Regions from separate parts of the Acidovorax sp. BLS4 genome, predicted to be linked through region 4. Evidence: predicted binding sites of a transcription regulator. Region 4 holds the regulator's gene; each other region holds the start of a gene.
The links. The regulator FNR, encoded in region 4, switches genes on or off when oxygen is low (the NO sensors DNR and NnrR bind a similar motif). The targets are predictions, from matches to a motif close to TTGATNNNNATCAA.
Positions count from the first base shown of each region.

Region 1: R1Z03_RS05080 (hemerythrin domain-containing protein) is a predicted target of FNR. The motif match lies at 3,432-3,445, and genes of this name have one in related genera.
Region 2: R1Z03_RS09495 (OmpW family protein) is a predicted target of FNR. The motif match lies at 4,857-4,870, and genes of this name have one in related genera.
Region 3: azu (azurin) is a predicted target of FNR. The motif match lies at 4,665-4,678, and genes of this name have one in related genera.

Region 1 covers NZ_CP136797.1:1,083,028-1,090,200, forward strand. Annotated here, with positions in the region: gene R1Z03_RS05075 (PAS domain S-box protein) at 1-3,355, opposite strand, end outside; gene R1Z03_RS05080 (hemerythrin domain-containing protein) at 3,503-4,039, shown strand; gene R1Z03_RS05085 (hypothetical protein) at 4,063-4,377, opposite strand; gene creD (cell envelope integrity protein CreD) at 4,374-5,789, opposite strand; gene creC (two-component system sensor histidine kinase CreC) at 5,914-7,173, opposite strand, start outside.
Region 2 covers NZ_CP136797.1:2,035,894-2,043,066, forward strand. Annotated here, with positions in the region: gene purL (phosphoribosylformylglycinamidine synthase) at 1-2,781, shown strand, start outside; gene R1Z03_RS09485 (methyltransferase) at 2,852-3,568, opposite strand; gene R1Z03_RS09490 (DUF808 domain-containing protein) at 3,805-4,797, shown strand; gene R1Z03_RS09495 (OmpW family protein) at 4,942-5,538, shown strand; gene R1Z03_RS09500 (metal-dependent hydrolase) at 5,605-6,633, opposite strand; gene egtD (L-histidine N(alpha)-methyltransferase) at 6,957-7,173, shown strand, end outside.
Region 3 covers NZ_CP136797.1:1,469,248-1,476,420, forward strand. Annotated here, with positions in the region: gene R1Z03_RS06735 (phytanoyl-CoA dioxygenase family protein) at 1-404, opposite strand, end outside; gene R1Z03_RS06740 (HipA domain-containing protein) at 421-1,734, opposite strand; gene R1Z03_RS06745 (helix-turn-helix transcriptional regulator) at 1,755-2,063, opposite strand; gene R1Z03_RS06750 (YjfB family protein) at 2,197-2,412, opposite strand; gene R1Z03_RS06755 (dihydrolipoyl dehydrogenase) at 2,512-3,924, opposite strand; gene R1Z03_RS06760 (YigZ family protein) at 4,023-4,610, opposite strand; gene azu (azurin) at 4,797-5,249, shown strand; gene R1Z03_RS06770 (hypothetical protein) at 5,381-5,590, shown strand; gene R1Z03_RS06775 (YgiQ family radical SAM protein) at 5,758-7,173, shown strand, end outside.
Region 4 covers NZ_CP136797.1:3,241,193-3,248,365, forward strand. Annotated here, with positions in the region: gene ccoO (cytochrome-c oxidase, cbb3-type subunit II) at 1-495, shown strand, start outside; gene R1Z03_RS15070 (cbb3-type cytochrome c oxidase subunit 3) at 516-653, shown strand; gene ccoP (cytochrome-c oxidase, cbb3-type subunit III) at 678-1,592, shown strand; gene ccoG (cytochrome c oxidase accessory protein CcoG) at 1,704-3,152, shown strand; gene R1Z03_RS15085 (FixH family protein) at 3,238-3,522, shown strand; gene R1Z03_RS15090 (hypothetical protein) at 3,568-3,861, shown strand; gene fnr (fumarate/nitrate reduction transcriptional regulator Fnr) at 3,893-4,612, opposite strand; gene hemN (oxygen-independent coproporphyrinogen III oxidase) at 4,790-6,172, shown strand; gene R1Z03_RS15105 (sulfite exporter TauE/SafE family protein) at 6,184-6,942, shown strand; gene R1Z03_RS15110 (HD domain-containing phosphohydrolase) at 7,089-7,173, shown strand, end outside.

The sequences.
Region 1 (7,173 bases), 2.2 Mb from region 4:
TGAAACGCGCCCGTCCGGCCGCCTTGGCCTGGTAGAGCCCCTGGTCCGCGTCGCGCACCAATTGCTTTTCTGTCATTTCCGCCGTGGGCTGAAGGGCCGCCACGCCGATGCTCAAGGTGACGTGCGGGCCCAGGGGCGAAGCGCCATGGGGGAGGGCGGCATGGTCGAACGCCTGCAGCACCCGTTGGGCCACGACCTGCGCTTCCTCGCCCGTGGTGCCCGGCAGGAGCACCACGAACTCTTCACCCCCGTAGCGCATCGGCTTTTCATGGGCCCGGAACAACGCCCCCTGCAGCACGGTGGCGAACTGGCGCAGGCAGTCGTCGCCGGCCTGGTGCCCGTGCATGTCGTTGTAGTGCTTGAAGTGGTCGATATCGATCATCAGCAGGGCCACGGATGCGTCCTGCCGGCGCGCCCGGCCCCACTCGGCGCTCAATGCCTCGTCGAACAGGCGGCGGTTGCCCAGTCCCGTGAGGGCATCCGTATAGGACAGCTCCGCCAGCGTGGCGTTCAGGCGCTGCAGTTGCAGCTCCGAGTGCTTTCGCTCGGTGATGTCCTGGAAGGCCCCGCTCAACTGAACGATCCGGCCGTCCTGGTAGGTCGGCTCGCCCTGCGCGCGCACCCAGAGGTGTCGTCCCTTGTGCGAGATCAATTCCAGCTCCAGGTCCCACGGCGTGCCGTCTTCCATGCACCGCTGCACGGCCGCGCTGATGAGGGGGCGCGACGCTTCGGTGTAGTAGTTCAGCGCCTGCGACAGGTCCGGCGTGGTTTGCGGCTCCAGGTCGTGGATGCGGTAGACCTCGTCCGTCCAGGCCGCCTCGCCCGTGGCCGGATTCAGCGTCCAGCCTCCCACGCGTGCCATGGCCCCCGACTGCCGCAGCAGCAGGGCCGCGCGCGCCAGCGCCTCTTCGTCAAGCTTGCGCTGGGTGATGTCCATGAACGTGCCGATGACCTTGGAGGGCGCGCCCGTGGCGCTGCGCCGGATGACCTTGCCGCGGGAGAACAGCCAGATCCAGGGCCCCTGCGGGCCCTGCACCCTGAACTCGTTCTCGTAGGTTTCCGTCATTCCGCCGAGATGCCGGCGGAACGCGGCCACGTTCGGCTCCTGGTCGAGAGGGTGCAGAACGGCGGTCCATTCGGGCACGGTCTTGGTCACCTCGTTGGGGCCGAAGCCCAGCATGGCCGATCCGCGGGCGTCCACCTGCAGCGTCATGGCCTCGATGTTCAGTTCCCACAGGCCCAGCTGGGCCCCTTCGAGGGCCCGCTCCAGCCGCGCGGCGCTGATCGCTAGCCTGTTGGCGTAATCCTTGTGGACGGTGATGTCCGTCACCGTGAGGTGGAACCCGACTGCGGGCGCCTTTGGGCGGTCCGGCTCCAACGGCTGGACATCGGGGATGTAGCTGGCGGACATGACCCGGGTTTCGCCGGCGGCGTTGGCGACCTCGGCCTCGAACTGCACCGGTTCGCCTTTCAGCACGCGGCGGGTGTAGGGCCAGGCCTTGGCGAAATGCGCCGAATCCAGGATTTCATCCATGGGGCGGCCCACGATCTGCGCGGGGTCCTTGCCGAACCATGCGGCATAGGCCTTGTTGGCGAACTGGTAGCGCAAATCCGCGCCCACGTGCGCGATGAGTGCGGGCACGCTGTCGGCCATCAGTTGCAACTGGGCCTCGCTTCGACGCAGTTGCTGCTCGGCCGCGACGCGCTCGCTGATGTCGTGCATGAAGGCTGTCACGATGCGGGACGATTCCAGCTGCACCTGGCTGAGGGTGATCTCCATCGGAAACTCGTGCTGGTCGCGGTGCCATCCCGGAAGAAGCTGCCTGCGGGCCCTGGCGCGCTCGTTGGCCATGATCGCCGCCAGGCTGCGCGTTCGCATCGCCGGGGCGAGGATGGTCTCGGCCATCGGGCGCCCCAGCACCTCGGCCCGGCGCCAGCCGAACATCGCCTGGGCTGCGCGGTTCCACTCCAGGATCTGGCCGTCCTCATCGGCCACGATGAAGGCGTCCTCCGTGTCTTCCAGGATGCTGCGCATGCGGCGCTCGCTGTCGCGCAGGCGCTCTTCCATGGACCGCTGCTCCGTGACGTCCTGGATCTGGGCCACGAAATGCAGGGGCTGGTCGAATTCGTCCCGCACCAGCGAGACCGCCAGATGGGCCCACACCGTCTCGCCGTCCTTGCGCAGGTAGCGCTTGCCCAACTGGTAGTTCTGCGTTTCCCTGCGGACCAGGCGGTCGATGTGGTCGCGGTGGGACATGAGATCGTCCGGGTGGGTGAGCCGCCGGAAATCCATGTGCAGCAATTCGTCCCGCGAGTAGCCCAGCATGCCGCACAGCGCGTCGTTGACCTCGATCCAGTGGCCCGTGGTGGCGACCAGGGCCATTCCGTGGGTGGCGGCGCTGAAGGCGCCCGAAAAGCGCTGGGCCGCGATCGTGGCGGCACGGGTGGCGGCGCGCAGTGCCGTCACGTCGTGCATCAGGCACACCGCGCCCATCTTGGTGCCGTCCGCGTAGAACAAAGGCGAAGCGTTGCACAGCACCGACCGCGGCGGCTGGCCCTTGGCCTTGATGACCAGCTCGAACCCGCGCACGGTCTCGCCCCGCCAGGCGGCCAGCAGCGGGATGTCCCCGGTCGCCAGCAGCCGTGTGCCAGAGGCCTCGAACAGGTCGAAATGCTCGGCCCACTCGCTCGGCGGCAGGGACCGGGGGTCGGTGCCGTGCCAGGCCCGGGCCACGTGGTTGAACTCGCCCAGCAGTCCATCGGAGCCGCAGGAGACGACCGCATCGGGCATGGCCTCCAGCAGTCGGCCCAGCGTGCCCGCCTGGATCTGGGCCTCCCGGCGGCCCTGGCGGGCCTCCAGTTGGCTGACCACCTGCCTGGACAGGCGTTGCAACGCCTCCCGCTGCGTTCCGGACAGGCGCCGCGGCACCCGGTCGATCACGCACAGCGTGCCGTAGACATGCCCTGTGCTGCCGACCAGCGGAGCCCCTGCATAGAAGCGGATGCCCGGCTCGCCGAGCACCATCGGGTTGCTGGAAAAACGCGGGTCCTCCAGCGCGTCGGGGACCTCCAGGATCTGCGTGGATGCCAGCGCATGGCTGCAGAACGCGATCTCGCGCGATGTCTGCGGTGTGCCCAGGCCGCAGCTGGCCTTGAACCACTGGCGCGTTTCGTCGATCAGCGAGATGAGCGCGATGGGCGCATCGCAGCACTGGCTGGCCAGCCACGCCAGATCGTCGAAGACCGGCTCCGGCGCTGAATCCAGCACCCCCAGCATCTGGAGCGCGGCGAGGCGCTCGTTTTCGTTCAACGGCCTCGCGGCGGCGGCATTACCCGGGGTGGACGGCTGAGTCATCGAATAATTATCAGAGGTCCGGCCCTTTCCGGCAGAGGTGGCCCCTGGCGGCGGCATGGCGCCGATCGCCGGCGCCCTGACCTGCATCAAAACCCACCCCCGCCGCGCCTCTTAAGCTGGCCTTCCACTGGACTGCAAGGACTGGAAATGGCTGCACTGCAATGGTCCGAGGGCCTCGCCCTCGACCTTCCCCTCATGGACGAAACCCACCAGGAGTTCGTGGAACTGCTGGCCGCCGTGGAGGCCGCGCCGGACGCGCAACTGCTGGGCGCCTGGCACGCGCTGGTATCGCACACCGCCAACCACTTCGCCCGCGAGGACGCCTGGATGGCCGCCACCCGCTTCGCCTCGGGCAACTGCCACAGCCTGCAGCACAAGGTCGTGCTGCAGGTGCTGCGCGAGGGCACGGCGCAGGCCGAAGCGGGCGAGCCGGCCGTGCTGCGCCGCATGGCGTCGGAGCTGGCCCTGTGGTTTCCGCAACACACGCAGACCATGGATGCGGCGCTCGCCCTGCACCTGCGCCGCGTGGGCTTCGATCCCGCGACCGGCACCGTGCATGCGCCGGGCGCGCTTCCGGCGCAGGCCATTCACGGCTGCGGCGGCGCCTGCTCTGGCGACGGTGGGGCCCCGCAGGCAGAAAAGGCTGCGGCACCCCGCCCGGCGCGCGAAGCGGTCGCGGTCTGAGGCCTGGCAGCCCCTGCTGCGGGCTACTGGCGCCCGCGGGGCAGCAGCAGGGCGGCCATCTGCCAGGAGAGCGTGCGCATGGCCCGGCGCCAGGCCGGGGACGCGGCATCCGCAGCCCGTGGCCAGTAGGCCGCCTTCAGGATGCCCTGCTTGGCCTGGCGCAAGGCTTCGCGGTCCCGCGCCGCCAGGGCGCACAGCAGGCGGTCGTGGTAGCGCTGCAGGCGCTGCGCCTGCGCCATCGACAGGCCCTGCTGGCCGTGCTCCGGCTGCGCTGGCGCGGCCAGGTGCGTGTCCCAGGGGCTGGCCCGGTGGGCCGGCCCGGGCGACGGCGCGCTCATGCGGCCTCCGGGCGAGGGGTGGGAACCGGGCGTTGCGCGGTCAGGCCGTACCAGTTGACCCGTCGCGTGAGCACCATCACGGCGGCCAGCACCAGGAACAGCGCGATGGCACCCACGGCCAGCGCGGTCTGCTCCAACTGCAGCAGCAGGTAGAGCAGGCCGTAGAGCAGCGCGATGCCGGCCCCGAACGGCAGGCCGAGCCACAGGCTGCCGAGCATGTGGCTGGCGTAGTAGGCCAGCAGCAGCACGCACGCGCTGGCCGCGATGGCATACGAAACGCCGAAGGGCAGGTGCTCCGACAGGCTCACCAGCAGCAGGAAGAAGCTGCACAGGGCGCTGCCCACCAGCAGGTACTGCACCGGGTGCACCCGCAGCCGCTTCATCAGCTCGAACAGGCCCACCGCCACGAAGGTGAGCGCGATGAACAGCACGCCGTACTTGGTGGCGCGGTCGCTCAGCGAATAGGGATTGACCGGGTCCACGAAGGCCACGGTGAAGCTGTCGGCGCAGCCGCGGCCGTCGGCGGGCGCGGGTTCGTAGGCGCGGTCCGCGGTGGGGGCCGCCTCGCACGCGGGGCGGCCGGCGGCCACGTCCTGCTGGGCCGTGCTGGCCAGCGAAGACAGGCGCCACAGCGCGGAAAAGCCTTTGTCCCCCACGGTGCGCTCCGACGGCAGGAAGCGGCCGGCGAACGAGGGGTGGGGCCAGCTGCCGTCCATCTGCACCTGGGTCTGGCTGCCCAGCGGCACGATGGCCACGCTCTCGGTGCCCACGAGTTCCAGGTCCATCTCGGCCTTGAACGGGCCGGTATCGCCGCCTGGCCGCTGCACCAGCGCTTCGGGCAGCGGGGCATGCAGGCCTCGGGGGTAGGCGGGGTGGAAGGTGCCGGGCTTCAGGGCCAGCGCCTGGCCGCCGATGGTGAGCTGGGCCGCGCGGATGCCCCGCGCATCGCCCACCGCCATCATCAGCAGGGGTGCGCCGCATTGCATGCGCGAGCCCTGCACGGTGGTGTCCGGCCGCAGGCTCGCAAGCGACGACCACTCGGCGGCGACATGCGCCTTCAGGGCGTAGGTGTTGACCTTGTGCACACCGCGCGAGCGCTCCTGCATGGCGGTGCCGGCGCGCAATTGCAGGGTGTCCGGCATGGCGGTGAGCACGAACTCGCGCCGTTTCTCGACCGTGGTGCGCTCGCTTCCGGTGCCGGTCACGGCATCCCAGCTTTCCACGCAGGCGCTGTGGATCAGCGGCCCCAGCAGGGTTTGCGAACCCGCCAGGCTGCGCGCCACGCCATCGGCGGTGAGGGTGCGGTAGCGCTGGCGGTCGCGCACCACGTCTTCGATGAGGCCCAGGCCGAACAGCAGGAGCAGGGTGATGGCCGCGAGCGCGGCCAGTTTGGTGAACAGGGGGTGTTTCAAGGAGGCTCTCCGCCAGTGGATGTGGAGGGCAGTGTGGTGAGCGGGCGTGAGGCGGAAATGAAGTTTGTGAGCGCACGGTGAAGTGCACCAGCGCGCTGCCGGCCCGGTGGCCGGTGCGCCGCCGTCAGGCGGCCGGAAAGGTGAGTTCGACCCGCAGCCCGGGCTGGGTGTTGCGCACTGCCATCGTTCCCCCGTGCAGCGCCATGATCCGGCGCACGATGGCCAGGCCCAGCCCCGAGCCGCTGCGCTCTCCACCCGGCCGCGCGGTGGTGAAAAAGCGCTCGCCCAGCCGCGGCAGCGCATAGTCCGGCACGCCGGGGCCCGCGTCCTGCACGGCCACCACCGGGCCCTGCAATTCCACGCGCACCGCGCTGCCGGCGGGCGCGAAGTCGATGGCGTTGTCGATCAGGTTGGTGATCGCCAGCGTCACCAGCTCGGCCTCCCACGGGCCGCCGGCGCCGTCGCCCGTGAGCACCAGGTCGATGGTGCGCTGGCTGGCGCGGGCCTGGGCCTGGCGCACGGCCAGGGCCGCGCAGTCCTGCAGCGAGACGGCCGCCGCGCCCTCGGCCCGCTGGCGCTGCTCGAGCTGGCTCAGCGCCAGCAGCCGGTCCACCAGGCGCTGCAGGCGCTCGCTTTGCTCGACCACCTGCGTGGCGAACTGGGCGCGGTCGGCCGGTGGCAGGTCCTCCTGCAGCAGTTCACCCGCGCCGCGGATGGCGGCCACGGGGCTTTTGAGTTCATGCGTGAGGGCGCGCACGTAGCCTTCGATGTAGTCGTGCCCTTCCAGCCGCACGCGCATGCGGTCCATGGCGCGGGCCAGGTCGCCCAGCTCGCCCGGCACCCGCGGCACGGCCAGGGGCTGCGTGGGGTTCAGGCCCCCGTCGGCCGGGCCCTGCACGCTCAGGGCGTAGTCGCGCAGGCGGCGCACGTGCCACACGGTCCACACGGTGACGGCCACGCCCACCAGCGCCGACAGGGCCAGCAGCAGCAGGCCGCCGCGCAGCACCTTGCGCTCGGCCCGGTCGATGAAGCGCTGTACCGAGCGCGTGGGCTTGGCCACGGTGAGCACGCCGCCGATGGCGCGGCCGGACGGCCCGTTCACCAGGATGGGGGCGGCCACGTACATCACGCCGCTGGTGTCGTCGCCCTGCACCTCGCGCGTGGCGCGGGCGCCGTACTCGCCCCGCAGCGTGCGCGCCACGTCGCGCCAGCCCGAGTAGTCCTCGCCCACGGCACTGCGCTCGGAGTCGAATAGCACGCGCCCGGCGGCATCGGTCACATAGATGCGGAAATCGAGCGTCTGCTTGGTCAGCCCCCAGATCGCGGCATCGACCGGGCGGCTGGCGTACTGGCGCACGTGCTGCGCGAAGCGGCTCTCGGGCGT
Region 2 (7,173 bases), 1.2 Mb from region 4:
CGGGGCTACCACAAGCCCATCATGATCGCCGGCGGCCTGGGCACCATCGATGCGGGCCTCACGCAGAAGATCGAATTCCCGGCCGGCTCGCTCCTGATCCAGCTGGGCGGCCCGGGCATGCGCATCGGCATGGGCGGCAGCGCGGCCAGTTCCATGGCCACGGGCGCGAACGCGGCGGAGCTCGATTTCGACTCCGTGCAGCGCGGCAACCCCGAGATCGAGCGCCGCGCGCAGGAGGTCATCAACCACTGCTGGGCGCAGGGTGCGGCCAACCCCATCCTGGCGATCCACGACGTGGGCGCGGGCGGGCTGTCCAATGCTTTCCCCGAGCTGACCAACGACGCCGGCCGGGGTGCGCACTTCGACCTGCGCGCGGTGCAGCTCGAGGAGTCGGGCCTGGCCCCGAAAGAGATCTGGTCCAACGAAAGCCAGGAGCGCTACGTGCTGGCGATCGCGCCGCAATCGCTGGAGCAGTTCCGCGCCTTCTGCGAGCGTGAGCGCTGCCCGTTCGCCGTGATCGGCACGGCCACCGAGCACCGCCAGCTGGTGCTGGAGGACACGGCCGCCACCGGCGATCAGAAGCTGCCGGTGGACATGCCCATGGAGGTGCTGCTGGGCAAGCCGCCCAAGATGCACCGCGACGTGAAGACCGTGCAGCGCGAATTCGCGCCCATCGATCTCACGGGCGTGGCGCTGCAAAAGGCGGTGATCGACGTGCTGGCGCACCCCACGGTGGCGAGCAAGCGCTTTCTCATCACCATCGGCGACCGCACGGTGGGCGGCTTGTCGCACCGCGACCAGATGGTGGGCCCCTGGCAGGTGCCGGTGGCCGACTGCGCCGTCACGCTGGCCGACTTCCAGGGCTTTGCCGGCGAGGCCATGAGCATGGGCGAGCGCACGCCGCTGGCCGCCATCGACGCGCCCGCCTCGGGCCGCATGGCCGTGGCCGAGGCCATCACCAATCTGCTGGCCGCGCCCATCGAGCTGCCGCGCGTGAAGCTCTCGGCCAACTGGATGGCCGCCTGCGGCGAGCCCGGCGAGGATGCAGCGCTGTACGCGACCGTGAAGGCCGTGGGCATGGAGCTGTGCCCGGCGCTGGGCATTTCGATCCCGGTGGGCAAGGATTCGCTGTCCATGCGCACCCAGTGGAAGGATGACAGCGGTGCGAAGAAGGTCACCTCCCCCGTGAGCCTGATCGTCAGCGCCTTCGCCACGCTGGCCGACGTGCGCGGCACGCTCACGCCGCAGCTGGACGCGGCGCAGGACGACACCACGCTGGTGCTGATCGACCTGGGCCATGGCAAGGCCCGCATGGGCGGCAGCATCCTGGGCCAGGTGCTGGGCCAGAGCGGCGACGTGGCCCCCGACCTGGACGATGCGCAGGACCTGGTGCGCCTGGTCGATGCCGTGAACGCGCTGCGCGCCAAGGGCCAGATCCTGGCTTACCACGACCGCAGCGACGGCGGCCTGCTGGCCGCGGTGGCCGAGATGGCCTTCGCCGGCCATGTGGGCGTGGCGCTGAACGTCGATCTGCTCGTGACCGAGGGCGACGGCATCAGCGACAGCCGCATGGAGACGGGCGACGCCAAGAACTGGGCCTCGCAGGTGAGCGCGCGCCGCGAGGAGCTGACGCTCAAGGCGCTGTTCAACGAAGAACTGGGCGTGGTGCTGCAGGTGCGCACCGCCGAGCGCAACGAGGTCATGCAGACCCTGCGCGAGCACGGCCTGTCCCGGTCCAGCCACTTCATCGGCAAGACGCGGCCTGCCTCGTCCACCATGGACGCCGGCAAGGGCGAGCTGCAGGTGTGGCGCGATGCCAAGAACGTGTTCAGCGCCAGCCTGTCCGACCTGAACCAGGTGTGGGACGCGGTGAGCTGGAAGATCACGCAGCAGCGCGACAACCCGGCCACGGCCGATGCCGAGCATGCCGCCGCAGGCGTGCCCAATGATCCGGGCCTGCACGTGGCGCTCACGTTCGATCCGGCCGAGGACGTGGCCGCGCCGTTCCTGAACCTCGCGCGGCCGAAGGTCGCCATCCTGCGCGAGCAGGGGGTCAACTCGCACATCGAGATGGCCTATGCCTTCACCGAGGCGGGCTTCGAGGCCTACGACGTGCACATGACCGATCTGCAGACCGGCCGCGCGCAGCTGTCGGACTTTGCCGGCGTGGTCGCCTGCGGCGGCTTCAGCTACGGCGACACGCTGGGCGCGGGCATCGGCTGGGCGCGTTCGATCACGTTCAACCCGGTGCTGTCGGAGCAATTCCAGGGCTTCTTCGGCCGCAAGGACACTTTCGGCCTGGGTGTGTGCAACGGCTGCCAGATGTTCGCCGAGCTGGCCGACATCATTCCCGGCGCCGAGGCCTGGCCCCGCTTCACCACCAACCAGAGCGAGCGCTTCGAGGCGCGGCTGTCGCTGGTGGAGGTGCTGGAGTCTCCAAGCCTGTTCTTCGCCGGCATGGCGGGCAGCCGCCTGCCGATCGCCGTGGCGCACGGCGAGGGCTACGCCAACTTCAAGTACCGCGGCGACCCGGCCCAGGCCATCGCCGCCATGCGGTATGTGGACCACCACGGCGCGGCCACCGAGCAGTACCCGTTCAACCCCAACGGCAGCGCGGGCGGCCTCACGGCGGTGACCACGGCCGATGGGCGCTTCACGGCCATGATGCCGCACGCCGAACGCGTGTTCCGCAACGTGCAGATGAGCTGGACCAGCGGCGACCGCAGCGCGCTGAGCCCGTGGATGCGCATCTGGCGCAACGCGCGCCGCTGGGTGGGCTGAGGAAGGCCGAAAAGCCGGAAGCGCGCCCGGCGCGCTCCGGCGGCCCGTGTGCTCGTGCCGTCTTCGGCGTTCAGGTGCGGCGGTACACCAGCAGCCGGCCTTTGTAGGCGGGCGCATCGTCCAGCGCGGCACGGTCCAGCCGTTCTTCGCGCAGGCCGAAGCCCTGCGCGGCCATCTGCTTGCTGAATGCGGCGCGGTTGCCCCGGTCCGGGTCCACGATCCAGACCTGGGCCGCGGGGCCCGCGTGCAGGCCGATGAAATGCGCGAGGCTGGCGCGGGCATCGCGTTCGTACAGCAGGTCGCTGCCCATGATGAGGTCGAACAGCCCGTGCACCGGGCCGCCGTGCGCCTGCGCGAGCGGGCTCTCGTCCTGCTGCGGCGGGCCCAGCGCTTCGCCGCTGCCCCATTGGCCCTGTCGGTACTTCATGGTGCCCATGCCGTTCAGGCGCAGGTTCTCGCGCAGGAACGTGCCGGCCAGTGGGTGGCAGTCACTCGCGGTCACGTCGGCGCCTTGCCGGTGGCACACCAGGCTGGCCAGCGCCAGGCCGCAGCCCAGCTCCAGGATGCGCTCGCCCGCCTGCACGGGCCGCGCCGCCATGCGTGCGGCCAGTTGCGCGCCCGAGGGCCACAGCAGGCCGAAGAGGGGCCAGGCGGCGGAGGAGATGCCCAGGGTTTCGGCGTCGCCGAGGGGGTCGGAGAACTGCTGGCGGTCCAGCAGGGAGCGGATGACGAGGTCGTCGACGCCGGCGATGGCGATGTTTTCTTGCTTGGTCAGGTAGCCTGGCATGCGGCGGGAGCGAGAGCCCGCGTGCAGGACCCCGATATCGGTGGGAAGGCCGCCAGTATGCGCCTTGCACCGACACGGACCCATCGCAGGGCGTTGCTATAGTGGGCGCCGCCTGGGCGACGGGCGCCAGGCTTTTCGGCCGGCATGCCCGGCCCGCGCGGCGTTCCCGTGGCCTTGCAGCCTTTCGCCGCCGTGCCCGTGGACCCGCTCCCTCCCTCGTTTTTTTAAGGATTCCCATGGCCGGTGCCAGCCTTTTGACGCTGCTCGACGATATCGCCACCGTTCTGGACGACGTGGCCCTGATGACCAAGGTCGCTGCCAAGAAGAGTGCCGCCATGGCCGATGACGTGTCCGTCATGACCAAGGTGGCGGCGCAGAAAACCGCCGGCGTGCTGGGCGACGATCTGGCGCTCAATGCCCAGCAGGTCACGGGCGTGCGCGCCGATCGCGAGATTCCCGTGGTCTGGGCGGTGGCCAAGGGCTCGCTCGTCAACAAGGCCATCCTGGTGCCGGCCGCGCTGCTGATCAGCGCCTTCATTCCCTGGGCTGTGACGCCGCTGCTCATGGTGGGCGGCGCGTTCCTGTGCTTCGAGGGTGCGGAGAAGCTGGCGCACCGGTTCCTGCCCCACGGCGATGCCCCCAAGGAAGAGGCGGGCCGCGAGGCGCATGCCCTGGCCAACGCCAACCCGGCGGTGGACATCGCCGCCTTCGAGAAGGACAAGGTCAAGGGCGCGGTGCGCACCGACTTCATCCTGTCCGCCGAGATCATCGCCATCACGCTGGGCACGGTCGCCAGCGCCCCGTTCGGGCAGCAGGTGGCCGTGCTGGCCGGCATCGCGCTCATCATGACGGTGGGCGTGTACGGCCTGGTGGCCGGCATCGTCAAGCTGGACGACCTGGGCCTGTGGCTCACCCGCAAGACGGGTCGCGCCGCGCAGGCGCTGGGCCGCGGCATCGTGGCCGCCGCGCCCTGGCTCATGAAGGTGCTCTCGGTCGCCGGCACGGCTGCCATGTTCCTCGTGGGCGGCGGCATTCTGGTGCATGGCGTGCCCGTCGTCCACCACGCGGTCGAGGGCCTGGCCGCATCGGCGGCCCAGTGGCCGGCGGGCGGCCTGTGGCGCGTGCTGGTGCCCAACCTGCTCAATGCGGTGGTGGGCATCGTGGCCGGTGCCGCCGTGCTGGCCGTGGTCACGCTGGTGCAGCGCATGCGGGGCAAGGGCGCGCACTGAGAGCGGGGAGGAGGGCGCTTTGCGGCCCTCGTGGCGCTGCGGCACAACCTGCCGGCGGTTTGATCCATGGCAAGGCCGCCCGGGCCGTTTGCCGGCCCAATGCATGCACGGGGGTCGTCCCCGTTCAACGCATCGAGTTTCCGTATGAAAAAAAACCTGCTGGCCCTGGCCGTGCTGTGCGCATTGACCTCCGGCGCCGCCTTCGCGCAAACGGCGGAAGGCCCCTGGCTCGTTCGTGCGCGTGCCGTGAACCTGGATTCCTCCAACAAGGACAGCACCGGCCTGGGCCTGTCGATCAACGACAAGACGCTGCCTGAAGTCGACATCTCCTATTTCTTCAACCGCAACATCGCCGCCGAGCTGGTGCTGACCGTGCCCCAGAAGCAGCGGCTGTCCTCCAGCGCCCTGAACGCGCAGATCGGCACGCTCAAGCACCTGCCGCCTTCGCTGATGCTGCAGTACCACTTCGACACCGCGGGCTTTCGTCCCTACGTGGGCGCGGGCGTGAACTACACGCGGTTTTCCAGCGTGCGCCTGCCCGCCGGCGTGAGCATCGACAAGAGCAGCTGGGGCGGCGCCCTGCAGGTCGGTGTGGACATTCCCCTCACCAAGAACCTGGTGCTGAACTTCGACGTGAAGAAGGTCTACATCCAGACCGACGTGTTCGCAGCCGGTGCCAAGCTGGGCACCTTCAAGATCGATCCCGTGCTGGCCGGCGTGGGCCTGGGCTGGCGGTTCTGACCGCGGGCCGCGGGTGCGGCCACTGACAGACTGGTGGGGAAAGCCGGCGCGTGGCGCCGGCTTTTTTCATGGGGCCGTGCCGGCACCGAACGGCCCCGAGCCGCCCGCATGCCCCCACATGCGCCGCCACAGCGCGGCGAGGGCCGTGCCGATGTCCGGGCGCTGTCCGCGCAGCGCCACCTCGGGCTGGCCGGCATCCAGCTGCGCGGGCGTGCCGAGATCGAACTGGAAGCTGTAGTCAGGCTCCTGCCCCATGCGCAGATCGGTCACGAAGACGCGGCCGTCCCGCGAACGCATGCGATAAAAGCCGTGGCTGAAGCGCGCCACCCGCTGCACGTCCGGCACGGTCCCGTAGCGCTGGATCAGCGGGGCCCCGCGCTCGTGCACCGTCCATTGCATGGGCCTGTTGCCGTCGGCCAGGGCATAGAAGCCTTCGGCATATTGGGTGGGCGTGACCGCCACCACGCGCCACAGCAGGGTGTTGAACGGGGTGGGTGTCACCAGCACCGTCTGCACCGGCAGGCCCTGCGTGCGCAGCGAGGCGATCGCCACGCCGGTGACGTGCTGCTGCACGCCCACGCTCCACGCCAGGTAGAGCGTGCTGAGCGCCAGGCCCCAGCGGTTCCAGCGGGCCCCGACCGGCGGGCCGCTCGCCAGCGCGGCGACCACGCCGACGATCAGCGGCACGGTGTACAGCGGGTCGATGATGAAGATGCTGCCCACCCCGTACGGGTGGCTGGTGAACGGCTTCCAAAGCTGGGTGCCGTACACCGTCATGCCATCCAGCAGCGGGTGGGTGACGAGCGCGAGCCACATCGCCAGCCACCACCTTCGCCAGCCGGCCTGCTCGCCATGCAGGCGCGCCACCAGCGCGCCCAGGGGCAGCGAAAACAGGCTGAGGTACAGCAGGGCATGGCTTTCCGCCCGGTGCTCGACCATGTTGGCAATGGCATTGCCGTGGTCGATGAAGGCGTCCAGGTCGGGCAGCGTGCCCGCCACCGCACCCCACAGCGCGGCTTTCCAGGGGGCGGTGCGCCGGCCCATCACGGCGAGCGAAACGGCGGAACCAAGGGCGATCTGGGTCAGGGAATCCATGGCAGCGAAGCAGGCCGTGGTAGCCGGCCGGTGGTGTCGATCGGCGGAGTGTGGCGCAGCCGCGCGGGCGCGCCATGGGGCCTGCGAAAAAACCGTGCGGTGGCGGGGATGATGGCCATGCGTTTACCGGAAAGCGCAGCCGATGCGCTGCCGGATGGCGCTGATGGATTTGCGGACGTGTCCTACATCCGGGTGGCGGGGCGTCTGTAATGCTCTGTTACATGGCCGTCTCAGGTTGCCGGAGAGCGATTGGAGGCGGCCATGCGTTGCAGCCGCGCCGCCCCCGGTGCGCCGCGATCCGACAGACCCAGCCCCCGAGCGACATGCAGAACACACCGCACCACGACATCCTCCAGGGGTTGGCCCGCCGTCCCGCGTGCATTTCCCCCAAGTATTTCTACGACCAGCGGGGCTCCCAGCTGTTCGAGGAAATCACCCGATTGCCCGAGTACTACCCCACCCGCACCGAGCACGCGCTCATGCGGACGCACGGCGACGACATCGCCCGCGCCGTGGGGCAGGGCGGCACCGTCATCGAGC
Region 3 (7,173 bases), 1.8 Mb from region 4:
TCGTCCCAGTGCGCCAGGTCGTCGGCATCCAGCACGGGCGGCATGGCGTCGACCTGGGCGTGCAGCCAGGCCACGGCGTCGGGCACGGGCCCGCCGTCCACCAGCGCCTGGATGCGGGCGATGGTGGCGGCATCGGGCGCCCCGGCGGTGCGCACGATCCAGTCCTCGAAGTCCGCGAACTCCGGCGCGTGCCACAGCACGTGCTGCATGGTCTGCTCCAGGCCCAGGCCCATTGCCGCGAGCACGATCTGCGTGCGATGGGATTCCGCGTACTCGCCCGTGGGCAGGCCCTGGCGCGCCGCCATCCAGCGGGACCAGCAGCGCTTGAGGTAGGGCACCTGCAAGGCGCCGCGCTCGCCGGGCGGGCAAAGGGAATCGGCTCGGTTCAATGATGGGGTGGTCATGCTGGGAGTTGTGCTTTCAGTTCCGTGTGAGCGCGACACCGCCTGCCAGGCGCTCCGCGACCGACCGGCGCATCGCGGGCGGTGCGTCGGCGATGCGCTCGGGCCATGTCTGCTGGGCCAGGCGCACCGAATCGCGCAGCAGCGCAAGATGGCGCGGCGCCCGCAGCAGGCCGGCGGCCTTGATCAGCCCCTCCATGTCGTCCCATGAAAAGGCGCGCAGGGTTTTGTCGATGGCCCGGTTCACCGCGTACTGGCTTTCGGGCATGCCCTCGAAGAACGCGGCGACGCACACGGGGTCGTACAGCGGCGACAGCTGCGGTGCGCGCCCGTCAGGGTAGACCAGCGCCCAGTTCTTGAGGTGCGCATCGGTGTTGCCCATGAGGATGAAGGCGACCATGCGGGCGAGGAACTCGCGGGTGTCGTGCACGGGCTGGTGGCTCAGGCGGTCCAGCACGCGCAGCATGGTGGCGTAGTCCTGCAGGATGCCCTTGCCGTACTTTTGCCGCGGCGTGTAGCCCAGCACCTGGTTGAACTCTTCCATGTGCACCCGCTGGCCGCCGGGCAGGTGGTCGAACCGCTGCACGGCCAGGATCTCGTCGAAGGGCACGGCATCGGGCAGATCGGCCTCGGCGCGGGTGATGACATCCGCCTGGGCGCAGTCCAGGCCGAGCGCCCGGCACAGCTGGTAGCCGGCGTGTTCGTTGGCCACCAGGTCGGGGTGGGCGGTGGTGGGCAGCTTCAGGATCACGCTGCCGGCCGCGCCCTTGCGGTGCACGGTGTAGCGCCGCCCTTCCTGCACCGCGCTGAACTTGGTGACCACGCCGGGCAGCGAGGCCGCGTCCTCCACGGGGTATTCGACGAAGCCCGGCTCCAGCACGTCCAGGCCCTGGGTGGTGTGCCAGTGGCGAACCACGTCGGGCACGCCGTCCTGTGCGGGTACGGGCTCCACCTCCAGCGCGCCCATCAGATCGTGGCCCGCGGCGGCCAGCAGCTCGAACTCGTCGTCGGGCGTGCAGCCGCGCTCGCGCGCGAGGCGCTCGCGGTTGTGGCCTTCGGGCAGCAGGTTCTGGAAGTACACCGGCCAGCGGCCATCGGTGCGCACCAGCCGGGCGTCGCGCGCCGAAGCCAGGATCTGCTGCGTGGCGGCCTCGGTCTCGCCCTGAAAGCTGAGCGACAGGGTGGGGCGGCCGGGGTCGTTGATGTAGCTGGCATCGAACGACACGCGCAGGATGTCGCCGTACTGCGAGAGGTAGCCGATCGCCATGCGGCCGGCACCCTGGCCGGCCGGGCGGTGCAGGTACAGGCGCAGGTAGCGGATGGAGGTGCTCATGGCGGGTCAGCCGGCCGCGCTCAGCCTTCTTTGCGCAGGCTGTCGATCACCGAAGGCGGGGCATCCACGCCCTGGGGCTGTCCCAGGAATTTGCCGCCCGACTGGATGAAGGCCTGCAGGCTCGGCCGAAGGGTGCTGGGCACGGCGATGATGTCCATTCCCAGCACGCGGGCCATTTCCGTCAGGGTGGAATAGCGGGGGTCCAGGTCGCCCCCTTCGGTGCGCTGCACCGTCATGCGCGAGAGGCCGGCCCGTTCGGCCAGCTCCGCCTGGGTGAGCTGGCTGGCCTTTCGGGCCATGGTCAGGCTGTGGATCAGATCGTTGGTCATGATCCTGTTTATACTCTTTTTTGGCTAAAAGAGTATTCCAAGTTTCACCTGTCGGTGGTTTGGGTGAATCAGATCGCGGCTTTCACCATAAGACCGCCTCCCCGTAAAGCGCCGGCCCCTCAAGGCCGCCGGCTCAGGCGAACGTGTTGACCTGGGTGCCCAGCGCGCCGGAGGTGGCCAGTGCCGGTTGGGGCATCGATTGCTTCATCGACTCGATCAGCAAGGTGGCGGAGGCCTCCTGCGTGTCCAGCGCCTTTTTCAGCACCCGGATGTTCAGGGCATCGGAATTCTTCTGGCTGGCCATGGCCGTTGCGGTGTTGACGACCGACTGGGAAAGCGCGACATCCATGGGGTGCTCCTGTTGGGGCCTCGGGGCGAGGCGAAGGCAAAGACCCCTCCTTTTTCGGCACCCCCGCCCGGAACTGAAGCCCGGGCGGAGGCGAAATATTCAATCGAGCGCGCTGGCCCCATAGGCGGAGCAGGCCGACAGGTCCGAAGCGCTGCCGCTGGGCAGGTGCGAAGCCGCATCGCGCAGCGCGGTGCGCAGGCCTTCCTCCAGGACCGGGTGGTAGAACGGCATGCGCAGCAGGTCCTGCACCGTGAGCGACCGGTCGATGGCCAGCGCCAGCAGATGCGCCATGTGCTCTCCGCTGGGGGCGCAAAGCTCCGAGCCCAGGATGCGGCCGCTTTCGCGCTCCGCATACACGTTCAGGCGGCCCTGGTTGTGCTGCGCCACGCGCGCGCGGCCCTGGCGGGAGAAATCCACCGAGCCCGTCACGAATTCGCCGTCTTTCAGGTCCTTCCAGGCCTGGCCGATCACCGCCGCGTTGGGCTGGGTGAACACGATGGACAGCGGCGTGCGCCGGCGAAAGCATTGCGGCTCGGGTGCCATGGCGTTCAGGGCGGCCATGTGGCCCTCGTCGGAGGCCTCGTGCAGCAGCGGCCGGCGGTCGTCGGCATCGCCGGCCATGAACACGGGCAGGTCCGCGATCTGCATGGTGCGTGCATCCACGGGCGGCTTTCCGTGCGCGTCCAGGGGGATGCCCAGGGTATCGAGGCCGAGGTGTTCGATGTTCGGCCGCCGCCCCATGGCCGCCAGCACCTGGTCCACCACCACCGTGGTGCTGCCGTTGCTGACCTCGATGCCGCCCGGAACTTCGCGCAAGCGGGCCTCCTCGCCCACGCTGACGACGAATTCGTCTTTCAGCACGTCCTTCAGCGTGTCGAGGATGTCGGGATCGGACAGCCCGGCCAGCGATGGCCCGGTCGAGAACGCCGCCACCTCCACGCCCAGCCGCGACAGGGCCTGCGCCAGTTCCGCGCCCAGCGGTCCCAGCCCGATGACCGCCATGCGCGGCCCCAGGGTGGGCTGCTCGAAAAGGGTGTCGGTGGTCAGGATGCGGTCGCCGAACGCCAGCCATTCCTCGGGAATGATGGGGCGCGAGCCAGTGGCGATGATGACGCTGCGTGCGTGGTAGGTATTGCCTCCCACTTCCACCGTGCCCGGGCCGCGCAGCCGCGCGTGGCCCGAAATGCCCTGGTCGCCGACCGCCGATGCCTTCTCGGTGCCCGCCACGAACTCGTCGCGCAGGGCGCGCACGCGCTCCAGCACGGCAGGCATGTCGACGGAGAGGCCGTCCCCGCCGCGCAGGCCGAAGGTGTCGAATGCGTGGCGCCGGTGGTAGGCGTTGGCCGCTTCGATCAGCATCTTGGAGGGCATGCAGCCCACCCGCGCGCAGGTGGTCCCCCAGGGGCCATCGTTGACGATCCGCACGCGGTCGGTGCGTTTGCGAACCTCGCGCAACGCGGCAAGGCCTGCCGATCCCGCGCCGATGATGATGGCGTCCAGGGGTGGGCTCATGGGTCGATCTCCTCAGGGGTGGCGAATGGCTGAGTGTCCCCGGGCCGCAGGGTGGGGCCTGTAGGTGCAGGGCACTTTCGGCGCAGGCGATGGCGGCGTTACGGCGCGATCCAGCCGATCCGGCCCTGGCAGGCGTCGTTCAGCCGCTGCACGAACGCCGCCTCCTGTGGCTGAGGCAACTGGATGCGCACGGCCACCAGCGAGCCGTGGGCCACCTCGCCCAGCGTGGCGCCGGCCGCCTCGACCTCGCGGCGCACCAGGCCCTCCAGGGCGTAGGGCACCTCGCACTGCAGCACCACCATGCGCTGCAGCGGCACCTTCTCGGCCGGCAGCAGCGCCTGCGCGATGGTGTCGGTGTAGGCCCGCACCAGCCCGCCCGCACCCAGCTTGACGCCGCCGAAATAGCGCACCACGGTGGCCAGCACGCCTTCGAGGTCCTGGTGGCGCAGCACCTCCAGCATCGGCCGGCCCGCGGTGCCGCCGGGTTCGCCGTCGTCCACCGCAGCCGACTGGCCGCCCGCCAGCAGCGCCCAGCAGACGTGCGCGGCACCGGGGTGCTGCTGCCACAGCGCATCGACGGTGGCCTGGGCCGACGCGCGGTCCGCCATGGGCTGCACGCAGCCGATGAACCGGCTTTTCTTGATGACCAGTTCGCTGTGGGTGGGGGTTCGCACGGTGTAGGGCATGGGCGGCGGAGCTTAACTGCATGCCGGCTCCATGGACGGCGTTCGGCACAAGGCTTGATGCACCTCAAGGCGCTGCAGGCGCCCCGCACATACGCTCCCTGCATCGCGCTGTTGCGTCGCCCGGCTGCATGGAGCAGCCCGGCAACGCCAGGCGCAAGCACCTGTTTTATGAAGAAGGAAGACCTCATGGCAAACCACTGGAAATTCGCGGCGCTGGCCCTGGTATTGGCGGCTGGCCCCACCTGGGCCGCCGACTGCACGGCCGAGATCGACGGCAACGATGCGATGCAATTCAACAAGGCGACCCTCGCGGTGCCGCAAAGCTGCAAGCAATTCACCGTAAAGCTCAAGCACGTGGGCAAGCTTCCCAAGACCGCCATGGGCCACAACTGGGTGCTGAGCAAGGCCGCCGACCTGCAGGCCGTGGCCACGGACGGCATCGCTGCCGGGGCCGCCAAGAACTACGTGAAGGACGCGGACGCCCGGGTGATCGCGCACACCAAGATCGTGGGCGGCGGCGAGAGCGATTCGGTGACGTTCTCCACCCAGGCGCTCAAGGCCGGCGAGTCGTATGCCTATTTCTGCTCCTTTCCCGGCCATTCCGCGCTGATGAAGGGCACGCTGACGCTGGCGAAATAACCCTTCGCTTCCCGGCGGTGTGGCCGTTGGCACACAAAGGGCGCCCTTTTCGGCGGGCCCTTTTTCGTTGACACGAAACAGTCACCCCGCCGCCATACGCTGGCGGCAACCCCGCATGAAAAGGACCCGCCATGCTTGCCGCTGCGCTGACCCACGTGATGAACGCCATGGTGTTTCCCGCTGCCCTGGCCGGTGCCAACGGGCCGGGCCGTGTGGAGGAGGGCGCCTTGGCCGCTATTCCTACCGCCTGGACCGCCAGAGCCACCGAACTGCACTCGCCCTACGGCGAGCCGCCCGCACCGGATCTGGACCAGCGGGTGCGTGCCTCCGGCGAATGGTGAAGGGCCGATCGGGGCCCGCCACGCCGCGCACCGAGACCGCCGCCAGGCCGCTCGCCACCCGCGGCTGACCCCCTGCGGCGCAGGGCGCGGGCACGCGCCTTGGCCCTCGGTTTCGACAGGAAAGGCCCGAAAGCCTAAAATCGCGGCTTCCCCACGCCTTGCCCTCCATGAACGCCCCCGTTGACGTTTCCTTTTTCGCGCGCGCCGCGAAGCCGCTGACCAGCTATCGCCCGTATTGGGCGAAACGTTTCGGCACGGCCCCGTTCCTGCCCATGAGCCGCACCGAGATGGAGCGCCTCGGCTGGGACAGCTGCGACGTGATCCTGGTGACGGGCGATGCCTACGTCGACCACCCCAGCTTCGGCATGGCCGTGATCGGCCGCACGCTGGAGGCGCAGGGCTTTCGCGTGGGCATCATCGCCCAGCCCGACTGGCAGAGCGCCGATGCCTTCAAGGCCCTGGGCCGCCCCAACCTGTTCTGGGGCGTGACGGCGGGCAACATGGATTCCATGATCAACCGGTACACCGCCGACCGGAAGATCCGCAGCGACGACGCCTACACTCCTGGCGACGTGGGCGGCAAGCGCCCCGACCGCGCGGCCATCGTGTACAGCCAGCGCTGCCGCGAGGCCTACAAGGACGTGCCCATCGTGCTGGGCGGCATCGAAGGCAGCCTGCGCCGCATCGCCCACTACGACTACTGGAGCGACAAGGTGCGCCGCTCCATCGTGGTGGACGCCAAGTGCGATCTGCTGCTGTACGGCAACGCCGAACGCGCGCTCGTCGAAGTGGCCCACCGCCTGGCCGCGCGCGAGCCCGTGGAGCAGATCACCGACGTGCGCGGCACCGCCTTCGTGCGCCGGTCCGACGACGAAACCGGCCAGGGCTGGTTCGAAATCGACTCCACCAGCGTGGACGAGCCCGGCCGCGTCGAGGCGCACGTCAACCCCTACATGACGACCAGCGAGCAGGCCGCCGCCCAAGGCAGCACCTGCAGCAAGGAGGATGCTCCTGATTCAATAGCATCCATGCCAATGGATACTAGGGCGCAAGGGCAAAATGGCTCGAAATCCGCCGAACCCAACCCCGCCATCCAGCCGATGCTGTTCGTGGCCAACCCGAACCTCAAGGCCAAGCTCAAGGTGCCGCCGCGCGAACGCAGCGTGATCCGCCTGCCCAGCTACGAGCAGGTCAAGAGCGATCCGGTGCTCTATGCCCACGCCAACCGGGTACTGCACCTGGAGACCAACCCCGGCAACGCCCGTGCCCTGGTGCAGGCCCACGGCGAAGGGCCGACGGCGCGCGATGTGTGGATCAACCCGCCGCCCATCCCGCTGACCACGGCCGAGATGGACTATGTGTTCGATCTGCCCTACGCGCGCGGCCCGCACCCGAGCTACGCCGACGAGAACGGCAGCCACGACGGCGCGACCAAGATCCCGGCGTGGGAGATGATCCGCTTCAGCGTGAACATCATGCGCGGCTGCTTCGGCGGCTGCACTTTTTGCTCGATCACCGAGCACGAGGGCCGCATCATCCAGAGCCGCTCCGAGGACTCCATCATCCAGGAGATCGAGGACATC
Region 4 (7,173 bases):
AAGTCCACCACCGAGCCCGTGACGGGCGTGCAGCCCTACACCGCGGTGCAGCTGCTGGGCCGCGACATCTACCTGCGCGAGGGCTGCTACAACTGCCACTCGCAGATGATCCGCCCCTTCCGCGCCGAGACGCTGCGCTACGGCCACTACTCGGTGGCCGGCGAGTTCGTGTACGACCACCCCTTCCAGTGGGGTAGCAAGCGCACCGGCCCCGACCTGCACCGCGTGGGCGGCAAGTACAGCGACGAGTGGCACCGCATCCACCTGAACAACCCGCGCGACGTGGTGCCCGAATCCAACATGCCCGCCTACAGCTGGCTGGAGAAGACGCCCGTCGATCCCGCCGTGGCCGCGCCGCGCATGAAGGCGCTGCGCACGGTGGGCGTGCCCTACACAGACGAGCAGATCGCGGCCGCGTCCGAGGAGGTCAAGGGCAAGACCGAGATGGACGTGCTCGTGGCCTACCTGCAGGTCATGGGCCGCGCCCTCAAGTAACGAACCGCAAGGAGCTGGTCATGGACATCACCACTGTGCGCATCGTCGCCACGCTGGCATCGCTGGCGTGCTTCCTCGGCATCCTGGTCTGGGCGTTCTCGCGCCGCAACCGGGCCCGGTTCGAGGAGGCCGCGCGCCTGCCCTTCGAGCAAGACTGATCCGCAAAAAACAATGAGAACGACATGAGTGACTTCACCCACAATTTCTGGTCGGTCTATGTGGCGGGGCTGACCGTGGTCGGCATCCTGGGCTGCCTGCTGCTGCTCTGGATCACGGCCCGCAAGAAGGTCGCGCCCAGCACCGACAACACCACGGGCCACGTCTGGGACGAGGACCTGCGGGAGATGGACAACCCCATGCCGCGCTGGTGGATGTGGCTGTTCGTGCTCACCATCGTCTTCGGCTTCGGCTACCTGGCCGTCTATCCGGGCCTGGGCCGCTTCGCCGGCCAGTTCGGCTGGACGCAGGCCGGTGAGTACGAGGCCGAGATGGCCAAGGCGCGCACCGAGCTTGCGCCGCTGTACGCCCGGTTCGCCACGATGAAGACCGAGGACATGGCCGCCAACCCCGAGGCCATGGCCATTGGCGAGCGCTTGTTCATGAACAACTGCGCGCAGTGCCACGGCTCGGACGCACGGGGCAGCAAGGGCTTTCCCAACCTGTCCGACAACGACTGGCTGCACGGCGGCGCGCCGGAGAACATCCGCGAGACGCTGGAGAAGGGCCGCATGGGCACCATGCCGCCCATGGCCGCAGCCGTGGGTTCGCCGGAGGACATCCGCAACCTCGCGCACTATGTGCTGAGCCTGTCGGGCAGCCCACACGACTCGCTGCGCGCCTCGCTGGGCAAGTCCAAGTTCACCGCCTGCGCGGCCTGCCACGGCATGGACGGCAAGGGCAATACGGCCCTGGGCGCGCCCAACCTGACCGACGACGTCTGGCTGCACGGCTGGGGCGAGGCGGCCATCACCGCCATGGTCAACCACGGCAAGGTCAACGTGATGCCGGCCCAGGCCGACAAGCTGACCGAGGCCCAGATCGGCGTGCTCACCGCCTACGTGTGGGGCCTGTCCCACCGCGCGAACGCGGTGCGCTGACGGCGCCGATGCCACCGGGGAACGCGATCCAGGCCTTTCCCGCGGCGCGCCCTGGCCGGCGGCGCAGCCGCTGACGCGTCCCCTTGCCGGCCCACCCTTTCGAGAACTGCCATGAAGCCACCCAGCGGGCCTGCCCGCAAGGTCATTCCCATCACCCCGGTCGCGCCTGGCGCCGCCGATGCGGCCGCCGAGATGGTGTCGCTGTACGAGGCGCAAAAGAAGATCTACCCGCGCTCCATCCGCGGCCTGTTCGCCCGCTGGCGCTGGGCCATGGTGGCCCTCACGCAGCTCGTTTTCTATGCGCTGCCCTGGCTGCAGTGGGGCGAGCGGCAGATGGTGCTGTTCGACCTGGGGGCGCGGCGCTTTTACCTGTTCGGGCTGGTGCTGTACCCGCAGGATTTCATCTACCTCACGGGCCTGCTCATCGTCAGCGCGATGTCGCTGTTCCTGTTCACCGCGGTGGCGGGGCGCCTGTGGTGCGGCTTCGCCTGCCCGCAGACGGTGTACACCGAGATCTTCATGTGGATCGAGCACCGGGTGGAGGGCGACCGTAGCGCCCGCCTGCGCCTGGATGCCGGGGGCTGGACCTTCGAGAAGGTGCGCAAGAAGGCGCTCAAGCAGTTCCTCTGGATCGCGGTGGCGCTGTGGACGGGCTTCACCTTCGTTGGCTACTTCGTGCCCATCCGCCAACTGTCGGGCGAGCTCCTGGCGATGCAGGGCGGCTGGCAGATCTTCTGGGTGCTGTTCTACGGCTTCGCCACCTACGGCAATGCCGGCTTCATGCGCGAGCAGGTGTGCAAGTACATGTGCCCCTATGCCCGGTTCCAGAGCGCCATGTTCGACCGCGACACGCTCATCGTCACCTACGACGACGCACGCGGCGAGCCGCGCGGTCCCCGCACCAAGACGGTGGATTACAAGGCCCGGGGCCTGGGCGATTGCATCGACTGCACGCTGTGCGTGCAGGTGTGCCCGGTGGGCATCGACATCCGCAACGGCCTGCAATACGAGTGCATCGGCTGCGGGCTGTGCGTGGACGCCTGCAACACCGTGATGGACAAGATGCACTACCCGCGGGGGCTGATCCGCTTTTCCACGCAGAACGGCGTGGCGGCCCGCTGGGGCCGCGCGCAGATGCTGCGCCGCGTGCTGCGCCCCCGCGTGCTGATCTACACCGCGGTGCTGGTGGCGCTGTGCGTGGGGCTGCTGTCCAGCCTGGTGCTGCGCACGCCGCTCAAGGTGGACGTGGTGCGCGACCGCGCCGCGCTCTCGCGCATCGTGGCCGGCGGGCAGCTGGAGAACATCTACCGCCTGCAGATCATGAATGCCACCGAGTCCGGCCAGCGCTACCGCATCGGCGCGAGCGGGCTGCAGGGGCTGCGCGTGGCGTCCGACGCCGAGGTGGAGATCGGCGCGGCCGAGTCCCGCTGGGTGGCCGTGCGCCTGCAGATCCCCTACGGCTCCGCGCCGCCCGGATCGCATGCCGTGCAGTTCGACGTGCAGGCGCTGGGCTCGGGCGGCCATGTCGCCGAGAAGTCGGTCTTCCTGGTGCCGCGATGAGCGCCGCCGGCCCCACCGTCACCGTTTCAGGCGCCAGACCGCTGGTCCGACCGCCTTTCTTCTTTTCCTGTCAGGAGTGAACACCATGCCATCCCCTATCGCTGCCGCACCGGCTCCCCTTCCTTCGGCCGCTCCCTGGTGGAAGTTCGGCTTCGTCTGGATGGTCATTGCCGGGCCGGCCATCGTGGTCGTGGCGGGCTTCACCACGCTGTGGGTGGCGGTCGTGCGCCCCGACCCGGTGGTGGCCGAGGACTATTACCGCCAGGGCATCGAGATCAACAAGACGCTGCAGGGCGCGCCGAACAGCCTGGCCCCGGCCATGAAGGCGCGCAACCATGCGGCCACCCCCGTGCAGGACCAGCCGCGCTGAAGGCGGCCTGTCCGCACCACCCCCCGAAACGAGGAGACAAGCGCAATGTGGACCCAACGCCTCATGTGGATTGCATGGCCCGCCTTCCTGATGGCGGGCGTGCTGGAAATGCTGGTCTTTGCCCTGGTGGACCCACAGGACATGCACTGGTTCGGACAGCCGCTGGCGCTCTCGCGCGAGGGGGTCTACACCATCGCCTTCTTCGCTTTCTGGCTGGTGACGATGGCGTCGAGCGCGCTCACCACGCTGCTGGCCATGTCGCCGTTCGAACTGAACCGCTGCCCCGTGCCCGTGACCGACCGGCCCGCCGACTGCGCGCGCAACCACCCGGGCGCATGAAATGCCAGCGCCGGTGCCGGAGGCCGGCCGCTCAGTGGCAGTTCTGCGAGTTCACGATGCGCTTGAGCGCCGCGGTCTCCAGGATGCGCACGTGGCGCTGCTTGACCTCGACGATGCCGTCCTCGACGAACTTCGAGAAGGTGCGGCTCACCGTCTCCAGCTTGAGGCCGAGGTAGCTGCCGATTTCCTCGCGCGTCATGCGCAGCACGAGTTCGGACTGCGAGAAGCCCCGGGCATGCAGGCGCTGCACCAGGTTGAGCAGGAAGGCCGCCAGGCGCTCTTCCGCCCGCATGCTGCCCAGGAGCAGCATCACGCCGTGCTCGCGCACGATCTCGCGGCTCATGATCTTGTGCACGTGGTGCTGCAGCGCCGTGACCTCGCGCGACAGTTCCTCGATGCGGTCAAAGGGCATGACGCAGACCTCGGCGTCTTCCAGCGCGACGGCGTCGCAGGTGTGGTGGTCGCTGACGATGCCGTCCAGGCCGATGATCTCGCCGGCCATCTGAAAGCCCGTGACCTGGTCGCGGCCGTCTTCGGTGGCCACGCAGGTCTTGAAGAAGCCGGTGCGGATGGCGAAGAGCGAGCTGAAGGGCTCGCCATTGCGAAACAGGGTGGCCCCCCGCTTGACCTTGCGGCGCACGGCCACGATGTCGTCGATCCGCTGCAGTTGCTGATCGTTCAGGCCCAGCGGCATGCACAGCTCGCGAAGGTTGCAGTTCGAGCATGCCACTTTGATGGTTTGCGGATTCATGGGAAAAGGCCTTTGTGGTGAGGGGAGGGCGGGCGGCCGGCAGGGTGGTAGAGCCCGGGCGAACGCCGGGCACCTGTCATGGATCAATTGTGGCAGCGTACGCCTGCAGAACCCTTGACCCAGGTCAAGGGTTTCCCCCGGGGCCTGCGGCACATTGGGCAGGCACAAGGAAATCCCATGATCGCTGTCACCCCTGAACTCCTGCGCCGCTTCGACGTGCCCGGCCCCCGCTACACCTCCTACCCGACCGCCGACCGGTTCGTGGAGGCCTTCGGACAGGACGACTACGTTCTCGCGCTGCAGCAGCGCCGCCTGGGGTCGGCCGCCAAGGCACTGCCCTTGTCGCTGTATGTGCACATTCCCTTTTGCGAGTCGCTGTGCTACTACTGCGCCTGCAACAAGATCATCACCCGCCACCCCGAGCGGGCCGAGGTGTACCTGCGCTATCTCAGCCGTGAGATCGACCTGCACACGGCCCAGTGCGGCGTGGGCCAGGTGGTGAGCCAGCTGCACCTGGGCGGGGGGAGCCCGACGTTCCTGTCGGATGACGGCCTGCGGTCGCTGATGGCCATGCTCCAGCGCAGCTTCACGCTTGCGCCCGGCGGCGAGTATTCGATCGAGATCGATCCGCGCACGGTGGACGCGGGCCGGCTGGCGCTGCTGGCGGAGCTGGGCTTCAACCGCCTGAGCTTCGGCGTGCAGGACTTCGACCCCGAAGTGCAGAAGGCCGTGCACCGCATCCAGCCGGCCAGCCAGGTCTTCGACCTGGTGGCCAGCGCGCGTGCGCTGGGCTTCGAGTCCATCAACGTGGACCTGATCTACGGCCTGCCGCGGCAGACACCCGAGTCCTTCGAGCGCACGCTCGAGCAGGTGGGCCGGTTGCGGCCGGACCGCATCGCGCTGTATGCCTACGCCCACCTGCCCGAGCGCTTCAAGCCGCAGCGCCGCATCGTGCCGGCGGATCTGCCGCTGGCGGCGTCGAAGGTGGCCATGCTGTCGCAATCGCTGCGGTCGTTCCAGGATGCCGGCTACGTCTATGTGGGCATGGACCACTTCGCGCTGCCGGGCGACGCCCTGGCCGTGGCCAAGCGCCAGGGCCGGCTGCACCGCAACTTCCAGGGCTACAGCACCCAGCCCGATTGCGACCTGCTCGGCCTGGGCGTGTCGGCCATCGGCCGCGTGGGCGCCACCTACAGCCAGAACGCCAAGACGCTGGACGAGTACTACGACTTCATCAACCAGGGGCGCCTGCCGGTGGTGCGGGGCCTGGCGCTCACGCGCGACGACCTGGTGCGCCGCTCCGTCATCATGGCGCTGATGTGCCAGGGCGAGGTGCTGTTCGAGCCGGTGGAGCAGGCGTGGCTGATCGATTTCCGGCAGTACTTCGCCACCGAACTGCAGGCACTGGAGGACCTGCAGGCGCAGGGCCTGGTCGTGCTCGGCCAGGAAGGCATCGAGGTCACGGCCATGGGCTGGTTCTTCGTGCGCGGCGTGGCGATGCTGTTCGATCGCTACCTGCAGGCGGACCGCAACCGCGCGCGCTTTTCCCGCATCATCTGAAGGACGCCGCCATGCCCGACACCCTGGTCTGGACCGCGTTGGCCATGGGGCTGGCGGGCGGCCCGCATTGCCTGGCGATGTGCGCGGCGCCCTGCGGGGCGCTGGTGCGCGCTGGCGGCCCAGGCCACGCCGCGGCGGAAAACGCAGGGGCGCAGACGGTGCGATGGGCGGGCCGCGGCCTGGCTTTGCCGGCGGACCGGGTGTGGGCACGGCCCTTCGCTTTCCATCTGGGCCGGCTGGCCGGGTACGCCCTGGCGGGCGCGATGGCGGCCTGGGCCATGGACCGCCTGGCCTGGCTGACCCAGCACGCGGCTGCGCTGCGGCCGGCCTGGACGCTGCTGCACGTCGCCGTGCTCGCCTGGGCCGTGCTGCTGGTGTTCCAGGCGCGGCAGCCGGCCTGGGTGGACCATGCGGGCCGGGTGCTGTGGCAGCGGGTCGCCCCCTGGGTGCGCTCGCCCGGCGGCCTGTTCTCCACGGGCCTGGCCTGGGCCTGCATGCCCTGCGGCCTGCTGTACTCCGCGCTGCTGCTCGCGGCGTTGACCGGAAACCCCTGGCGCGGCGCGCTGGCCATGGTGTGCTTCGGCGTGGGTGGCGCGGCCTGGCTGGTGGCAGGCCAGTGGCTCTGGCAACGGTTGCGGGGCGGCGGTGCTGCGGGGGACGCGCGGGGCGGGTGGGGCGTGCGGTTGTCCGGCCTGCTGCTGTTCGGCATTGCCGCCTGGGGGCTGTGGATGGACGTTTTCCACCGCCAGGCCGAGCCCTGGTGCCTGTAGCCAATCCCTGCGCGCAGGGGGTTGACAAAGCCTATCGTGACCGTAGTCCGTGAAGTTTTTGACATTTGATTCGGGGGTGTATTAACTGGTGATAATGGTTACCAATACCCCGGCGTCCCCGTGGCGCCCTCCGGTGCCCCCCGAAAGTGACTAATCCCCTCCTCATCGATGTCGGCCGGCTGCGTGTAGGCATGTACATCCAGCTCGATCTGGGCTGGATGAACCACCCTT